DNA from 2 places in the Novosphingobium sp. CCH12-A3 genome. Region 1 is predicted to be linked to the other one. Evidence: predicted binding sites of a transcription regulator. Region 1 holds the regulator's gene; the other holds the start of a gene.

What was found. Region 1 encodes LexA, which represses DNA repair genes until DNA is damaged. Its sites were predicted from a motif close to GTTCCNCNCTTGTTCT; they were not measured.
Region 2: the regulator LexA is predicted to act here: its motif matches at 4,281-4,296, upstream of rmuC (DNA recombination protein RmuC).

Annotation. Positions count from the first base shown of each region.
Region 1 covers NZ_LSIA01000160.1:2,047-10,283, reverse strand. Annotated here, with positions in the region: gene AX703_RS12385 (citrate synthase) at 1-1,111, opposite strand, end outside; gene gltX (glutamate--tRNA ligase) at 1,158-2,621, opposite strand; gene AX703_RS12375 (ComEC/Rec2 family competence protein) at 2,651-4,951, shown strand; gene AX703_RS12370 (energy transducer TonB) at 5,061-5,729, opposite strand; gene lexA (transcriptional repressor LexA) at 5,979-6,698, opposite strand; gene AX703_RS12360 (molybdopterin molybdotransferase MoeA) at 6,818-8,023, opposite strand; gene moaC (cyclic pyranopterin monophosphate synthase MoaC) at 8,020-8,237, opposite strand, start outside.
Region 2 covers NZ_LSIA01000242.1:6,708-14,944, forward strand. Annotated here, with positions in the region: gene AX703_RS19730 (PTS sugar transporter subunit IIA) at 10-414, shown strand; gene AX703_RS19735 (HPr family phosphocarrier protein) at 416-712, shown strand; gene AX703_RS19740 (RNA methyltransferase) at 751-1,554, shown strand; gene AX703_RS19745 (META domain-containing protein) at 1,610-2,014, shown strand; gene AX703_RS19750 (hypothetical protein) at 2,015-2,638, opposite strand; gene rmuC (DNA recombination protein RmuC) at 2,785-4,266, opposite strand; gene AX703_RS19760 (four-helix bundle copper-binding protein) at 4,415-4,825, shown strand; gene def (peptide deformylase) at 4,841-5,407, opposite strand; gene recR (recombination mediator RecR) at 5,473-6,069, opposite strand; gene fmt (methionyl-tRNA formyltransferase) at 6,122-7,027, shown strand; gene truA (tRNA pseudouridine(38-40) synthase TruA) at 7,024-7,776, shown strand; gene AX703_RS19785 (zinc-binding dehydrogenase) at 7,780-8,237, shown strand, end outside.

The sequences.
Region 1 (8,237 bases):
AAAGGATGATGCCCGAGTAGAAGTCCACGTTCGGGAACAGCTTCTTCTCCGCGAAGTACGGATCGCTGAGCGCGATTTCCTCGAGGCGCAGGGCGGTCTCGAACAGCGGATCGTTGACCTTCAGCGCGTCGAACACTTCGCGCACGGTCTGCTGCATAACGGTCGCACGCGGATCGTAGTTCTTGTAGACGCGGTGACCGAAGCCCATCAGGCGGAACGGATCGTTCTTGTCCTTGGCGCGGTCGATGTAGTGCTGGATGCGATCGGGGGTGCCGATCTCCTTGAGCATGTTGAGCGCGGCTTCGTTCGCGCCGCCGTGCGCCGGGCCCCACAGACAGGCGATGCCTGCCGCGATGCAGGCAAACGGATTGGCGCCCGAGGAACCGGCCAGACGGACGGTCGAGGTCGAAGCGTTCTGCTCGTGATCGGCATGAAGGATGAAGATGCGATCCATTGCCTTCTCGACAGCGGGGATCACTTCGTACTCTTCGGCCGGAACGCCGAAGGTCATCTTCAGGAAGTTGCCGGTATAGGACAGCTTGTTGTCCGGATAGACAAAGGGCTGGCCGACCGAATACTTGTAGGCCATCGCCGCGATCGTCGGCATCTTGGCGATCAGGCGGTGCGAGCTGATCTTGCGATGCGTCGGGTCAGCAATGTCGGTGCTGTCGTGGTAGAACGCCGAGAGCGCGCCGACGACGCCGCACATGATCGCCATCGGGTGCGCGTCGCGACGGAAGCCGCGATAGAATGTGGCAAGCTGCTCGTGCAGCATCGTGTGGCGGGTGATCGTGCGGCTGAAGTCCGCAAGTTCCTGCTGGCTCGGCAGTTCGCCGTTAAGCAGCAGGTAGCTCACTTCCATGAACGACGAATGCTCGGCCAACTGGCCGATCGGGTAACCGCGGTGCAGAAGCACGCCCTCATCACCGTCGATGTAGGTCAGTGCGCTGTCGCAGCTTGCCGTCGAAGTGAAGCCCGGGTCATAGGTGAACATGCCCGTCTGGCCATAGAGCTTGCGGATGTCGATGACGTCCGGCCCGATGGTGCCGCTCTTGATCGGCATGTCCACGCTGTTGCCGCCAGCGGTCAAAGAAGCCTGGTTTTCGCTCACGCCTAAGCCCTCCTGTTTCTTCTGTCTTTACAGTTTATGCCCGGGTTCAAGCCAACTGATCGCGGATGCGCGCCAGCGACTCGTCCTTGCCGAGCAGTGCCAATACGTCGAATATTCCCGGCGAGGTAGTCTGTCCCGTCAGGCTCGCGCGCAACGGTTGGGCAATTTTGCCCAAGCCTATCCCAAGCTCCTCGGCCATTTGTTTCAAAGTGGCCTCCAGCCCTTCGATTGTCCAGCCGTTTTCCGCCTCGAGCGCAGCCACCACTTTGGCCAGTATCGCGCGCGAATCGTCGGTCAGCAGTGCGGCCGCCTTTTCCGCCATGGGCAGGGGGCGCTGCGCGAACAGGAACACCGACGAGGTCGCCAGTTCGTTGAGATCGGCAGCGCGCACCTTCAGCACCGGCATCGCTCTGGTCAGCAGATCCATGCCCGCTTTGGCGTCGAAGCCAGGCTCCAGCACAGCCAGACGCGGGGCGACCAGCCCGGCAAGCCGGGCATCATCAGCCTCGCGAATGTAGTGGCCATTGAGGTTCAGCAGCTTCTTGAGATCAAAGCGCGATGCGCCCTTGTTGACGTTGGCGATATCGAACCATTCAACCGCCTGATCGCGGCTGATGATTTCCTCGTCACCATGGCCCCAGCCGAGGCGCAGCAGGTAGTTGAACACCGCTTCGGGCAGCAGCCCCATCTCGTCGCGATAGGCGTCGACGCCCAGCGCACCGTGACGCTTTGAAAGCTTGGCGCCATCAGCACCGTGGATCAGCGGGATGTGCGCGTAGATCGGATCGGGCCAACCACCTTCGATCTCGTTCATCGCACGGACGATCACCAGCTGACGGAACGCATTGTTGATGTGATCGTCGCCGCGGATCACATGGGTGACGCCCATGTCATGATCGTCGACCACGACAGCGAGCATGTATGTCGGCGTGCCGTCCGAGCGCAGCACGATGAAGTCGTCAAGCTCGCTGTTCTGGACCGTGATGGAACCCTGAACGCGATCGGGAATCGTCGTTTCGCCGTCGCGCGGCGCCTTCATGCGCACCACGTAGGACTGGTCGGTCGGCCACTGATCTGGCGTCGCATCGCGCCACTCGCTATCGATGCGGAAGGGTCTGCGCTCGGCCTGGGCTTTCTCGCGACGAGCGGCGAGCTCTTCCTGCGTCAGGTAGCAGCGATAGGCGTGTCCGGCCTCCAGCATCTGGTGCGCGACATGAGCGTGCCGTTCCGAGCGGGCGAACTGGAACACAGGCTCCTCGTCTCCGCTCAGACCCAGCCAGTTCAGCCCGTCGAAGATCGCTTCGATGGCTGCATCGGTCGAGCGAGCACGATCGGTATCCTCGATGCGCAGCAGATACTTGCCGCTGTTGTGGCGAGCATAGAGCCAGTTGAACAGCGCCGTACGCGCGCCGCCAATGTGCAGGAAGCCAGTGGGCGAAGGGGCGAAACGGGTGACGACCGGGGCATTGCCGGGCGATCCTGCAGAAACGGTGTCAGTGGCGCTTGCCATCGGCCGCGCTTTCCTTTGCTTTGAATGTCATGGCGTCTCCGGCTGCAGATCGGCCAGCGGCAGACTACCCCGCCGCCGAACCGGTCCCTGAACCGGGCGAACGCGCGCGGCATTGGGACATCCGCGCGCGATTGTCCAGCATGCTTGATGGTCGGATCGACGCTGCAGAACGCTTCCTGGATGCACACCCGTTCGAACGGGGGCTCTGGCTGGTGGTGGCCTTTGCCGCAGGCATTGTCCTGTGGGTGGCGCTTCCCTCCCGCGCCGACTGGATTGCCGCACTGTTTGCGCTTGGGGCCATCGCCATCCTTGGCCTGCTGGCGATCAATGCCGAGAAGCGGCCTCACCTGCGCCTCGCCGTGGCAGGACTGGCGATCATGGTGGCTGCCGGCGAGGTCACCATCTGGACGCGCTCCGCGCTGGTGGGGCAACCAGGCATAGCTAGGCCGCAGGTTTCGGGTCTTGCTGGTGAAGTTCTTGAACGACGGGAGGAGCCGGCAAAGGCGCGCGCGCGCCTCGTATTGCGGGTGATGCTGGATGGCATGGCCGGTCCTGTCCGCGTGCGGGTCAACCTGCCTTACGACAAGGATCCGGGCGACGTGGCTGAAGGTGCCCGGGTCGCCCTGCGCGCCCGGCTCATGCCACCGGCCGCTCCCGTGCTTCCGGGCGCGTACGATTTTGCTCGCAGGGCCTGGTTCGATGGCCTTGCAGCGACGGGAACGGTGCTGGGCGATGTGCGAGTGGTCGGAAGATCAGATCGTGATACCACGCTTCGCAGCTTGCAGAAGTCGCTGGCCGAGCATGTCCGCTCACGGTTGACCGGATCGGCGGGGACAATTGCGGCCGCATTTGCCAGCGGGGATCGCGGGGCGATTGCTGCCAGCGATGAAGACGCCATGCGCGATGCGGGACTGACCCACCTCCTGTCGATCAGCGGCTTGCATGTCAGCGCGCTGGTGGGGGCCGTCTATTGGCTGGTTGCGCGCTTGCTCGCGCTCTTTCCCTGGGTTGCGCTCAGGATCCGCGTGCCTCTTGCAGCTGCGCTGGCAGGCGCCCTGGCAGGATTTGGCTATACCTTGCTGACCGGAGCGGAAGTGCCCACCATCCGGTCGTGCATCGGGGCATTGCTTGTCCTTGGTGCGCTGGCCTTGGGACGCGATCCACTATCGATGCGAATGGTCGCGGTTGGCGGCTTTGTCGTCATGCTGTTCTGGCCCGATGCCGTCCTTGGCCCCAGCTTCCAGATGAGCTTCGCCGCCGTGATTGCGATCATCGCCTTTCACTCGGCGGGCCCGGTCCGCTCGTTCCTCACCGGTGAACACCATGGGCTCCTGGTCCGGGCTGGGCGAAGCTTCGTAATGTTGCTGGCCACCGGCATGGTCATTGAACTCGCACTGATGCCAATCGGCCTGTTCCATTTTCATCGCGCTGGCGTTTATGGCTCGCTGGCAAACGTCATTGCCATTCCGCTGACCACTTTCGTGACCATGCCGCTGATCGGCTTGGCCCTGGTGTTTGATCTCGCAGGCCTTGGCGCACCGGTTTGGTGGCTGGTTGGCAAGTCCCTCGATCTGCTGCTGGCGCTGGCACACCTCGTGGCATCACAACCCGGCTCAGTAACTGCAATGCCGCCCTTCGAAACATGGAGCTACGTGCTGTTCCTCGTCGGCATGTTGTGGCTGGCACTCTGGGTGGGCAAGGTGCGCCTTCTTGGCACCATACCCGCCGGTCTTGCCATCACCGCCATGGTCCTGACGCCGCGGCCTGATGTGCTCGTCACCGGTGATGGCCATCATGCCGGCATAGCCGGCGAAGGATCGGACCTGATCGTCCTGCGCATGGGAAGGGGCGATTACATGCGGGACAACTTGCTCGAACTTGCCGGAATGGAAGGCAGCCTTCGTCGCCTCGATGAATGGCCGGGTGCTCGCTGCAATGAAGACTTCTGCGTTGCAATCGTGCTCAGATGCGAACGGCGTTTTACGCTCCTGATGGCCCGCAGCCGAAACTACATTGACGACATGGCGCTTGTGGCGGCCTGCGAGCGGGCCGACATCGTCATCGCCGATCGACGCCTTCCGGCATCGTGCCGCCCGCGCATGCTGAAGGCAGACCGACCCTATCTCGCCAATACGGGAGGCATATCCATCGATCTTGCCTCTGGCCGGATTCGCACCGTAGCGGAAACGCAGGGCCAGCATGGTTGGTATCGCTGGCCGGAACCCCGCCCGACGCCCAGCCTGACGCAACTCAACGACGTCGGAGTTGGAGCGACGGATGCGCCTGATGCAACCGTGCCGGTAACGGCGCCAGTGGCCACCAAGCGATGAATGCGACCCAGGGCGGTCCATTCCCTTGTCCGGCGGGCGATGATCTCGAAGCAGCGCTCTCTTCCGCCAGGCTTGCCGGGCGAACCTGACGTTCGCCCGGACCAATTCATCAGGGAAGGACCCAGCGCACCGAACCGACATAGCTCCCCGCAGTCGGCATACCGTCGCTGCCAAGTGCAGGAGTGAACCGCGCCCGCGCGCTGACTTTCGTGCATGTCGCTGCATCAAGGTCAGGAGACCCGCTCGATCCGGTAATCTCGCATCCCGTGACGCGGCCATCCACGCCTATCGAGAGGCGAAAGCGGGTTAGCCCTTCTCTTTCTTCTCTGATTGCGGCCGAGGGATAGTCGCGGTCCGAGACCCATGAGCCCGGCGATCCCTTCGGCGATGCTGTGCGAACGGCAAAGCTCGGCGAGGGAGAGGCGCGGGGGTCGGGCAGGACGTTCGGGATAGGGTCGACTGGTGTGATCGGGGTGACGTCGATATCCCGGACTGTGCTTGAAGGATCCACCGGCGTAATCGCGATGTCGGGGCGGGGGGCCACCAGCGAGCGGCTGTCAGGCTGTGGGGAAGGTTTCACGTCCGGCGGCGGCACGACAGGCGTTACCTTCACCTCCTCGTCCTCCCACTGCTTGGCAGGAAGTCGGTCCGTCAGGATCGTGACCATGCTGTTGGCGAACCCTGAAGCGATCGCCCAGATCGCCACTCCATGAAGCAGCCCGACCGCGATGAAGGTCTGTGTCTGCCTGCGTCTCGTATTCTCGATTGCATAAGCCATTGGCAACACCTCTTCCGTTGCCGACGCCCCAAGTTCTGGCGGGCCGTCCCGGAATGGGGCGCCCCATGGCGGGGCATTCGGTAACAGTGGATACTATACTTCACACTGGATCACATCCAGAAGAATCTCAACCAAATCGATTGATATTTGCCATAACATGCTGATGCAAAAAAAGCCGCCGCGCATTTCCTGCGCAGCGGCCTTTGCCATCAGGCACGCCCAAGGCCGGGCGCTATGTTGCAACAAACGTCAGTGGTAACGCCGGAGCAAGCCTGCAAGCTTGCCCTGCACGGTCACCTCGTCGGGGCGATAGAACTGCGGATCATAGGCAGCATTGGCAGGATCCAGCCGAACCATGCCCTTTTCGTGATGGAGATACTTGAGCGTGGCCTCTTCCCCACGCACAAGTGCAACCACGATCTCGCCATCGCGCGCCATATCTGTCTTGCGGACAAGCGCGTAATCGCCATCGAAGATCCCGGCTTCAACCATCGAGTCACCGGACACTTCGAGTGCGTAATGCTCTCCTGCGCCCAGTAGCGCGGCAGGAACCGGCAGGGTCGCCGTCGTCTCAAGCGCTTCGATTGGCACACCGGCTGCAATCTTGCCGTGCAGCGGCAGCTCGATCACGTCGTTTGCCGCCACAGGCACGGGAGGCGCTTTTGGTGCAGGACGAAGCGCCGTGACGCTTCCGCCCGTTGCTCCACCATCTGCATTGGCAATCTGCCGAACGGCGCTCTGCTTGCCCACCGCGCTGTCTGGCTGGCGGAGGACTTCGAGTGCCCGTGCGCGGTTGGGGAGGCGGCGGATGAAGCCACGCTCTTCAAGCGCCGAGATCAGCCGGTGGACGCCCGACTTGGACTTCAGATCGAGCGCTTCCTTCATCTCCTCGAACGAGGGGGAGATGCCCGACTCTTCAAGCCGGACCTGAATGAAGGTGAGCAGTTCGTGCTGCTTGCGCGTCAACATCGGCGGCCACTCCGCAATGCGCGGCTTCGAGGCAAAGCCGCTGGTCTTTCATGGACCGGGAGTAAATGTTCCATCCCGGCGAACGAATGCGGAACGGATAAGCAACCTGTTGCGACTCGTCAAGCAATTCCGCCATTTTCGAGGAGGTAGATAGGAACATCCGTTCCGGCCGGTTTGGCCTCGGCCCCTGCTTCCCGCACGGCCAACGCGTTGGCCCTTGAAAGTGGAGAGAGCGCTCCGGAATCCTGGAGCGGGTCGAGCCTTACCGACGCTCCGTCCCATATCGCGCGCAGGAACTCCATTCGGCTCCCGCCCTGCGCCAGTGGCTCTGCAAGCCGGGCTGGGATGGCTTTTGGCAAAGGCGCACTCGCGCCGAGCATCGCTCTCAACAGGGGGAGCATGAACAGGTAGGCCGTGACGAAGGCCGAGGCGGGATTGCCGGGCAGGCCGAGAATGATCTGGGATCCACGCGTTGCCACCAGCAGCGGCTTGCCCGGCTTGATGCCGATGCGCCAGAAGTCGATCGAGGCGCCAACGGCCTCGAGCGCCGGGCGAACGAGATCGTGATCCCCGACTGACGCCCCGCCGCTTGTGACTATGATGTCCGAGCTGTTTGCCGCGTCCAGCGCGCGGACCAATTCTGCGAGTTCGTCCGCCACAGGACCGGCATGGCGGATATCGACCGGCAGGGAGGCGGCCATCGCACAGAGCATCGGCCCGTTGCTGGCGGGAAGCTGGTGCAGGTCGGGCAGGTGGCCGGGAGGAACCAGTTCGTCGCCGCTGTCGATGACGGCCAGGCTGACACGCCGGCGCACGGGGAGATGGCTGTGGCCACCGGCGATGGCGAGCGCGATTTGCGCAGGGCTAATGCGGCTACCCGCAGAGATCAGCGTTTCGCGAGAGCTGAAATCCATGCCTGCGGGTCGAACGTGGCGCGAAGCGGGCTGCGGTGGCTCGCCGGTCAAGCTCAGCTCGTTGCCGTTGCGCGCGCTGTCCTCCTGAAGCAGCACCATGTCCGCGCCTTTGGGCAGGATGGCGCCAGTGCTGATGCGGGTGGCTTCATCGGGGCCGACCTCGCCGCCGAAGGGGTGACCGGCCGCGCTTTCACCGATCACGCGCCACGGGCCCGGAAGATCGGCACTGCGCATGGCATAGCCGTCCATCGCCGAAAGGGCTGCAGCTGGCTGCGTGCGCCGGGCAAGGAGGTCCTCGGCGAGGTAATGGCCAAGGCATTCGGCAACCGAGCGATGCTCGACGGGCAGCGAAGGCGCGAGCGCGAGCAACCGGCTCTGCGCATCGGCAAGGGGTAGGGGCGGCGCTTTCATTCCGGAGCGCGCCAGGTTCCGGACTTGCCGCCCCGCTTCTCGATCAGACGGACACTTTCGATCACCATGCCTTTGTCGAGAGCCTTGGCCATGTCGTAGATCGTCAGCAGGGCGAGGCTCACCGCCGTCAACGCTTCCATCTCTACGCCCGTGCGACCGGTCAACGAAGCGGTGGCAGTGCATTCGATGCCGTCGGCGACGAAGGCGAAATCGA
Region 2 (8,237 bases), on a different contig from region 1:
GCCCCTTTCATGATCGGTCTTATTCTGGTTACCCACGGCGCTCTCGCCGACGAGTTCATCCATGCGATGGAGCATGTCGTCGGCCGGCAAAGCGACGTGATCGGAGTGTGCATTGGTCCCAACGATGACATGGAGAAGCGCCGCAAGGAAATCGCCGACGCGATTCGGCGCGTCGATAGCGGCGGAGGCGTGATCATCCTGACCGATCTGTTCGGTGGAACGCCCTCGAATCTTGCAATCTCGCTGATGCAGGCGGGGCGCGTCGAAGTGATTGCCGGGATCAACCTGCCCATGCTGATCCGCCTCGCAAAGGCGCGCAATTGCATGGGTGTAAAGGAAGCGACAGCCGCCGCGCGCGATGCGGGGCGGAATTACATAACGATCGCTTCGGAATTCTTAGGGCAGGATGCATGAGATGGCTGAACAGGGTTACGTCACCCGGGAGACAGTAACGATCGTCAACCAGCGCGGTCTCCATGCACGGGCCAGCGCCAAGTTCGTCAACGCGGTGGCCAAGCTGCCCGCCGGGTTCGAGGTGACCGTGGCCAAGGACGGCACCGATGCCGCCGGGGCTTCCATCCTGGGGTTGATGATGCTGGGCGCGGCGAAGGGCGATACGGTGGATGTGAGCGTAGCTGGCCCTGAAGGCGAGGCAGACGCGATCCTGATGAAGCTGACCGGCCTGATCAAGGACGGCTTCGGCGAAGACTAACGGTTGCTGCGACCCGCTCAGTCGCGCATGGGGATGCCATGACGCGCAAGATCATCACCGGCTATTCCAACCCGACGGTAAAGTTCGTCCGCTCCCTGCGCGAGAAGAAGCACCGGCGGCGCGAGCGCAAGTTCCTGGCCGAGGGGCTGCGCCTGCTGACCGATGCGCGTGAGGGGGGGCGACTGCCGGAAATCCTGCTCATGGCGCAAGGGCGCGAAGGGCACCCTCTGCTTGACGAGCTTGAGGCGGATGTCGCCCGCGCCGGGGGCGAGGTGATCGAGCTGCCGCTGGACATCCTGGCCAAGGTGACCGGCAAGGAAAATCCGCAGGCCGTTGCAGGGGTGTTTGCCGAGTGGGACACTTCGATCAGTCTGATCGACCGCAATGCCGCGCCGATCTGGCTGGTTGCGCACGCCATGCGCGATCCCGGCAATCTCGGCACGATGCTACGGACGGCGGACGCGGTGGGGGCAGGCGGGCTGATCCTGATCGACGATTGCGTGGATCCGTTCTCGGTCGAAGCCGTGCGCGCCAGCATGGGCGCGATCTTTACCGAGCGGCTGGCGCAGGCGCGGTGGGACGAATTTCTCGGCTGGTTGCGTCAGGGCGAGGGACAGCTTGTGGCGGCAAGCTTGCGAGAGGCCGTGCCCTATCGCGGCGCGCCCTACGCCAGCCCATGCTTCGTGATGGTCGGCAATGAATCGCGTGGGCTGCCTGAAGATTACGAGATGGCCTGCGACTTGCGCGTGACCATGCCGATGAAGGGGCGCGCGGACAGCCTGAACGCGGCGGTGGCAGGGGCTGTGCTGGCCTACGAAGTACTTGCCAGCCTGCCTGAATAACCACGTACCAACCGGTTAATCGCACGCTCAGTCGCGCGGGAGCATGGGTAGCCTCATGCGCTCGACTCTCGCCTTTCTCGCGGTTTCGGCCTCGCTCCTGGCGGGTTGCGCCACTGCGCCTTCGGGTAGTGCGGGGCTGGCCGGTACGGCTTGGACGATCCTGCGCGTGGATGGGGCCGCGCCGGTTGCGCCCGAGAAGGCCACCTTGAAGTTCGAGGACGGGCGGCTGAGCGCAAGCGTCGGCTGCAACGGCATCGGCGGCGACTATCGCGTCGATGGGCAGAGGTTGGTCGCTGGCCCGCTCATGGCGACGCGGATGTTCTGCGAGGGTCCGGTGTGGCAACAGGAGGAGGCGGTCAACGCATTGTTATCTGCCGCACCCGAGATCGAGCGCCGCGGACGGACGATGCGGTTGGTGTCCGGCGGACATGCGCTCGACCTGGAGCTGACGACCGGCTGATCAATCCCCGGCGATGAAGGCGGTGATCTGCCACTGACCCTGCTTGGGTTCGGCAATCAGGCGATAGTCGAGCAGGCTGCGCAGCTTGGCCGTTTCGATGTAGCCTTTGGTTCCGTCATGCGTGGTAACGCGGATCGCTCTGGCTTCACTGTCGAAGTCCATCGGATCTATGCCGACAATGCTCCAGCCTGCTGGCGCCAAGGGTTTGCCGCCCGGTTTATCCCGCATGGGCGTGTCGTCGCCGAGCACCAGCATCGCACTGTAGCTGTCGATGTCTTCCGGCACGTTCCAGAAGACCCATGGCATGGCGGCCAGCCCGCCCTGCACGGCGCAGCCCAGCGGCAACATCGCTTCGAGTTCAAGCCACAGTTTCGTCTCGGGATCGTTGAGACGCTTGACCAGTTCGGCAGGCCCGCTGCCGCCCCCATAGTCCAGCGCGATATCGGGTGCCGCGAGCTTGGACATCGCTTGCGCGTCCCGTTTCAGGATCGCGGCCACCAAGGCCTTGTGAAACGCGGGCCAGCCTGGCTGCTTCAGGCATTCGTCCCGCGGCGCGTAGCGGGCTTCCTGCACCGTAGCAGGCGCAGGGGTGGCAGACTGGCTTGCTTCAGGTTCGGGCTCCACCACTGGCTCGGAGGCCGGCGGGGGCGCTGGCGGGGCCGGATAGGGTTCACTAGCGCTTGGCGACGCTTGAGGCTCGCTCCCGCTCCCGCACCCGGCCAGAGCCGCCAGTGCGGCAGTGGCGAAAAGGAGCCGGGCGAGCCTCTGTGTCATTCCGCAGCGACGTCTCCATCGTCGTTGGCAATCGCTGCGAGCGGCACCGGTTCTGCCTCAGCATAGCGCGGGGCGGCTTCGACAAGAGGCACTTCCTCAAGCTCGCGCTTGCCGATCTCGATGTGCTTGTCCTTCAGGCGGCGACCAGCCGACAGCACGTTGCGTTCGAAGCTGCCGACGAACTTGTTGTAGTTGCTCACTGCACTGTCCAGCCCGTTGCCGACGCGCTTGAGGTGTTCGGCGGCGACGGCAAGGCGATCGTAAAGCTCGCCGCCCATCTTACCGATCTCGCGCGCTTCGCGGGCCAGGCCGTCCTGCCGCCAGACTTGGGCCACGGTGCGGGCAATGGCGACGAGGTTGGTCGGGCTGGCCAGCAGAACGCGCCGTTCGAAGGCGAAATCCCATAGCGAGGGGTCACGCTCCAGCGCGGCGGCAATGAAGTGTTCGCCGGGAACGAACATCAGCACGTAGTCCGGCGCCTCTTCGAACTGCGACTGATAGGACTTGGCGCCCAGTGTCTGGATGTGGTTGCGCATCGACTGGACGTGGGCGTTCAACGCGATCTTCCGCGTATCGTCGTCCTCCGCCTCGAAGGCATCCTGATAGGCATTGAGCGAAACCTTGGCGTCGATCACCAGCAGCTTGTTTCCGGGAACGCGGACGATGGCATCCGGGCGCAGGCGGCCTTCGTCGGTATCGACCGAATGTTCCGTGATGAAATCGGTGTGTTCGGACAGGCCGCATTGTTCCAGCACGTTGCGCAACTGCAGTTCGCCCCAGCGCCCGCGAGTTTTCGGGCCATTGCGCAGCGAGTTGCCGAGTTGGGCGGCTGCGGCACGCACTGCTTCCTGCCCATCGCGCATCGACTGGATCAGACCGGTCAGCTGGCCAAACGAGTCCACGCGCTGCTTTTCGAGGCTCTGCACCTGTTCCTCATAACTGCGCAGCCGCTGGTCTACAGGGGCGAGCAGGGACTTGAGGCGTTCGGCGCTGGTCTTCTCGCTTTCCTCGAAACGGGCATGAGCACGGTTGAGAAAGGCTTCCTGCGCCTTTTCCAGCACCTTGTTGCCAGCATTCTCGAACTCCTTGCGCAGGGCCTCCTGCGCCTCGATCAGCAGGCGCTTCTGTTCGGCGAAGTTCTCGGCATCGGCCTTCATGCGCTCAAGCTCGGCGCGCAATGATTCGCGCTCGGCCCGGACCTGAGCAAGTTCGGCGCGGACCTGATCTGCATCGGCAGCGCGCTGGCGGGCGGCGGCGAGAGCAGGGGCCAGTTCATCGCGCTGGCGGCGAACATCCTGCAGTTCGGCAAGGCCGGATTCCAGTGCCTTGGCGCGCTCCACCGTGGCAGCGAGGTCGACCGTCATCGCCTTGACCGTGCCTTCGTGGGCCTTGGCCTCGGCATCGCGGCTGTCATGGCGGGACCAGCCGATACCAAGCCCGATCACAAGCGCTACGATGACGAAAAGGGCAGATTCCACGGAATTCTCCAACAGGAACGAAATGGGAACCTACCGTGACGCGCCAATTGGCGCAACCGATTCAGCCGGCGTGTTCCACAGGCAGGACGGGGCGCGGAACGGAAAGGAGCGCGACCCGCTAAGCCCTTGCGAACGAAGGAGAGCGCCCATGTCGATCGAGAAGATGATTTCGGAACACCCGCAGGTGGGTGACAACTACAACGCCACGCTGGGGTTGGCAGTGAAGCATGCGATGTATTGCTCCGCGATCTGCAATTCGTGCGCAGATGCCTGTCTCGCCGAAGCGATGGACATGGATCAGTGCATCCGCACCTGCCTGGATTGCTCTGATGTCTGCGCCGCGACGAGCCGCATTGCCACGCGCCGCACGGGATCCAACCGCGAGTTGATCCGGGCGCAGCTTGCCGTGTGCATCAAGGCCTGCGAGATTTGCGAGGCGGAGTGCGCGAAGCATGACCACGCCCATTGCCGCCGTTGCGCGCAGATGTGCCGCGAATGCGCCGACGATTGCCGCCGGGCACTCGAAGATCTGGATCGTGAGGTGCATGAGGCCGCGTAACGCGGCCTCATCAGGTCACGCCGCCTTGCGCAGCTTTTCCAGCTTTTTCAGCGCCATGTTGCGCTTGAGGCGCGAAAGGTGGTCTATGAACAGCACGCCTTCGAGATGATCCATCTCGTGCTGGAGGCAGGTGGCCATCAGGCCGTCCATTTCCTCCTCGTGCGTGTTTCCGTCGAGGTCCTGCCAGCGCGCGCGGATGCGGGCAGGGCGCTCGACCTCGGCGTAGATCTCGGGCACGGAGAGGCAGCCTTCCTGATAGAGGCTGTGCTCTTCAGATGGATCGAGGATCTCGGGGTTGATGAAGACCCGCGGTTCCTTCTTGGTCGGCTGGTGGTGATGGTGGTGGCCATCGTGGTCGCAGGCGACGGGTTCGGCATCGGGATCATCGGGCTGAAGGTCGATGACCAGCACGCGCAGTGGCACGCCCACCTGGATCGCGGCGAGGCCGATGCCGGGGGCATCGTACATCGTCTCGAACATGTCTTCGACCAGCGTCTTGAGCTCGTCGTCGAACTTTTCGACGGGGACGGAGACCTGCTTGAGGCGCGGGTCGGGGACTTCGATGATTTCACGGATGGCCATGGGGGGCAGATAAGGAATGTGGGCGGGAGTCGCAAGAACAGCGTTTCGATCAGTGTGATCGGCGATCAGGCCACCGGGCGCCTTGCCCGCAACGCTTGCGCCAAGGTACCTTCGTCGAGGTAGTCAAGCTCGCCGCCGACCGGCAGGCCGTGCGCCAGTTGCGTGACGCGCACGGGGGCGTCTTCGAGCCGCTCGGCGATGTAATGGGCGGTGGTCTGGCCTTCGAGCGTGGCGTTCATGGCGAGGACGACTTCGTCGATGCCGCCGTGGCCCACGCGGTCGAGCAGCTGGCCGATGGTCAGGTCTTCGGGGCGCACGCCTTCCAAGGCCGATAGCCTGCCGCCGAGCACGTGGTACTTGCCGGTGAACAGGCGGGCGCGGTCCAGCGCCCAGAGGTCGGCGACTTCCTCGACCACGCAAATGGAGCGCTGGTCACGGCGGGGATCGGTGCAGATGCCGCAGGGGTTGGCGGTATCGACATTGCCGCAGACCTCGCATTCGACCAGCAGTTCCTGCACCTGGGTCAGCGCGTTGAGCAACTGGGGCAGCGCGGTTTCGCGCCGTTTGATCAGCCACAGCACGGCGCGGCGGGCCGAGCGGGGGCCGAGCCCGGGGAGGCGCGCCAATGCGCCGGAAAGTGCCTCGATCTCTTGCGATGCCATGGCAGCACAGATAGGGCCGGAGCCGACAAACGGAAGGCCTTGCAGACAGCTTATGCGCATCATCTTCATGGGCACGCCCGATTTCGCGGTGCCGACGCTGGAAGCGCTGGTCGCTGCTGGGCACGAGGTGGTTGCCGTCTACAGCCAGCCGCCGCGTCCGGCGGGGCGGGGCAAGAAGCTCCAGCCGTCGCCGGTGCATCTGGCGGCGGAGGCGCATGGGATCGAGGTGCGCACGCCGGCTTCATTGAAAGGGGCCGAAGAGCAGACGGCGCTTGCCGCGCTGGGGGCCGATGTCGCGGTCGTGGCGGCCTATGGCCTGATCCTGCCGCAGGCGGTGCTGGACGCGCCGCGCCTGGGCTGCCTCAACGTCCACGGCTCGATCCTGCCGCGCTGGCGGGGGGCGGCGCCTGTGCAGCGGGCGATCCTTGCAGGTGACGATATGACCGGCGTGACCATCATGCAGATGGAGCGCGGACTGGATACCGGGCCGATGCTGGCCGAGGTTAAGACGCAGGTCGATGGCAAGACGGCGGGCGAACTGACTGCGGAGCTGGCCGCGAAGGGTGCCGCGCTGATGGTGCAGGTGCTCACTGATCTGGCTGCCTATCCGGCTGTGGTGCAGCCCGAGGCGGGTGTGACTTACGCCCACAAGATCGACAAGGCGGAGAGCCGGCTGGATTTCACGCGCGATGCGGTGGAGGTGGAACGGCAGGTACGGGCGTTTGCGCCGGTGCCCGGAGCGTTCTTCGAGCTTGAGGGCGAGCGGTATCGCATACTGGCGGCTGAAGTCGCTGATGCGCAGGGTGAGGCTGGCGTGACGCTTGATGACAGGCTCACCATCGCCTGCGGTTCGGGCGCGATCCGGCCTGTGCTGATCCAGAGGGCGGGGCGTCCGGCCATGGATGCGGCATCGCTTCTGCGCGGGCGGGCGATTGCGGCGGGGACCCGGCTCGGCTGATGCGGTTTGCGCTGACTCTCGAATGGAACGGCGGGCCCTATATGGGCTTCCAGCGCCAGTCGCACGGGCCGAGCGTGCAGCAGGCGGTGGAAGAGGCGGTCGAATCCGTCACGGGCGAGGCCGTGGTGCTCAACGCCGCAGGGCGGACAGATACCGGGGTTCATGCGCTGGGGATGCGAGCGCATTTCGATCTTTCGCGCGCGTTCGATCCGTTTCGCATGATGGAAGCACTCAATGCGCGGCTGCGCCTGGCGGAGCATCCGATCGCGGTGCTCGATTGCAGCCACGTGGCCGACGACTGGCATGCGCGCTTCTCTTGCATCGGCAGGTCGTACGAATATCGCATCATCAATCGCCGCGCGCCGCTGACGCTGGAACTGGGGCGGGCCTGGCGTATCGCCAAGCCGCTTGACGCTGCGGCGATGCACGCCGCGGCGCAGGCGCTGGTGGGCCATCACGATTTCACCACGTTCCGTTCGGTGCACTGCCAGTCGGCCAGCCCGTTGAAGACGCTCGACCGGCTGGACGTGCGGCGCGAGGGCGACCGGGTGATCATCGAGGCAGCGGCGCGCAGCTTCCTGCACCATCAGGTGCGCTCGATGGTGGGGTGCCTTGCGCTGGTGGGGCAGGGGCAGTGGCCGGTCGGCCAGGTGGCCGAAGCGCTGGCAGCAAAAGACCGTAGCAAATTAGGACTTAACGCGCCTGCCGAAGGTCTATACTTCGTCTCCGCAACATATCCCGGAGAGTGAAAAATGACCGATCTTCAAGGCCAGCGCATCGTCTCGCAGCTCGATCCCGACGGCACCCTGACCGTCAGCCTTGAAGACTTTACCCTGCCTGCGCCCGAGGGGCGGCAGGTGGTGATCCGCGTGGAAGCGACGCCGATCAATCCCTCGGACCTTGGTCTGCTGTTCGGCCCGGCAGATATCGAAAAGGCGGAGTTCTCGCCCGGCAGGATTGTGGCGAAGATGCCCGATCCTGCCGTCCGCGCGATGGCCGCGCGCCACGGCGCAGCCATGCCTGTGGGCAACGAAGGTGCGGGGACGGTGGTCGCAGCCGGCGACGCTCCGGAAGCGCAAGCGCTGCTCGGCAAGCGCGTGACCTGCTTCCCCGGCGGCATGTATGCGACGCTGGCCGTGGCCGATGCGGCGATGTGCCTTGAACTTCCTGAGGGCGTGACGGCGGAGCAGGGCGCTTCAGCCTTCGTCAA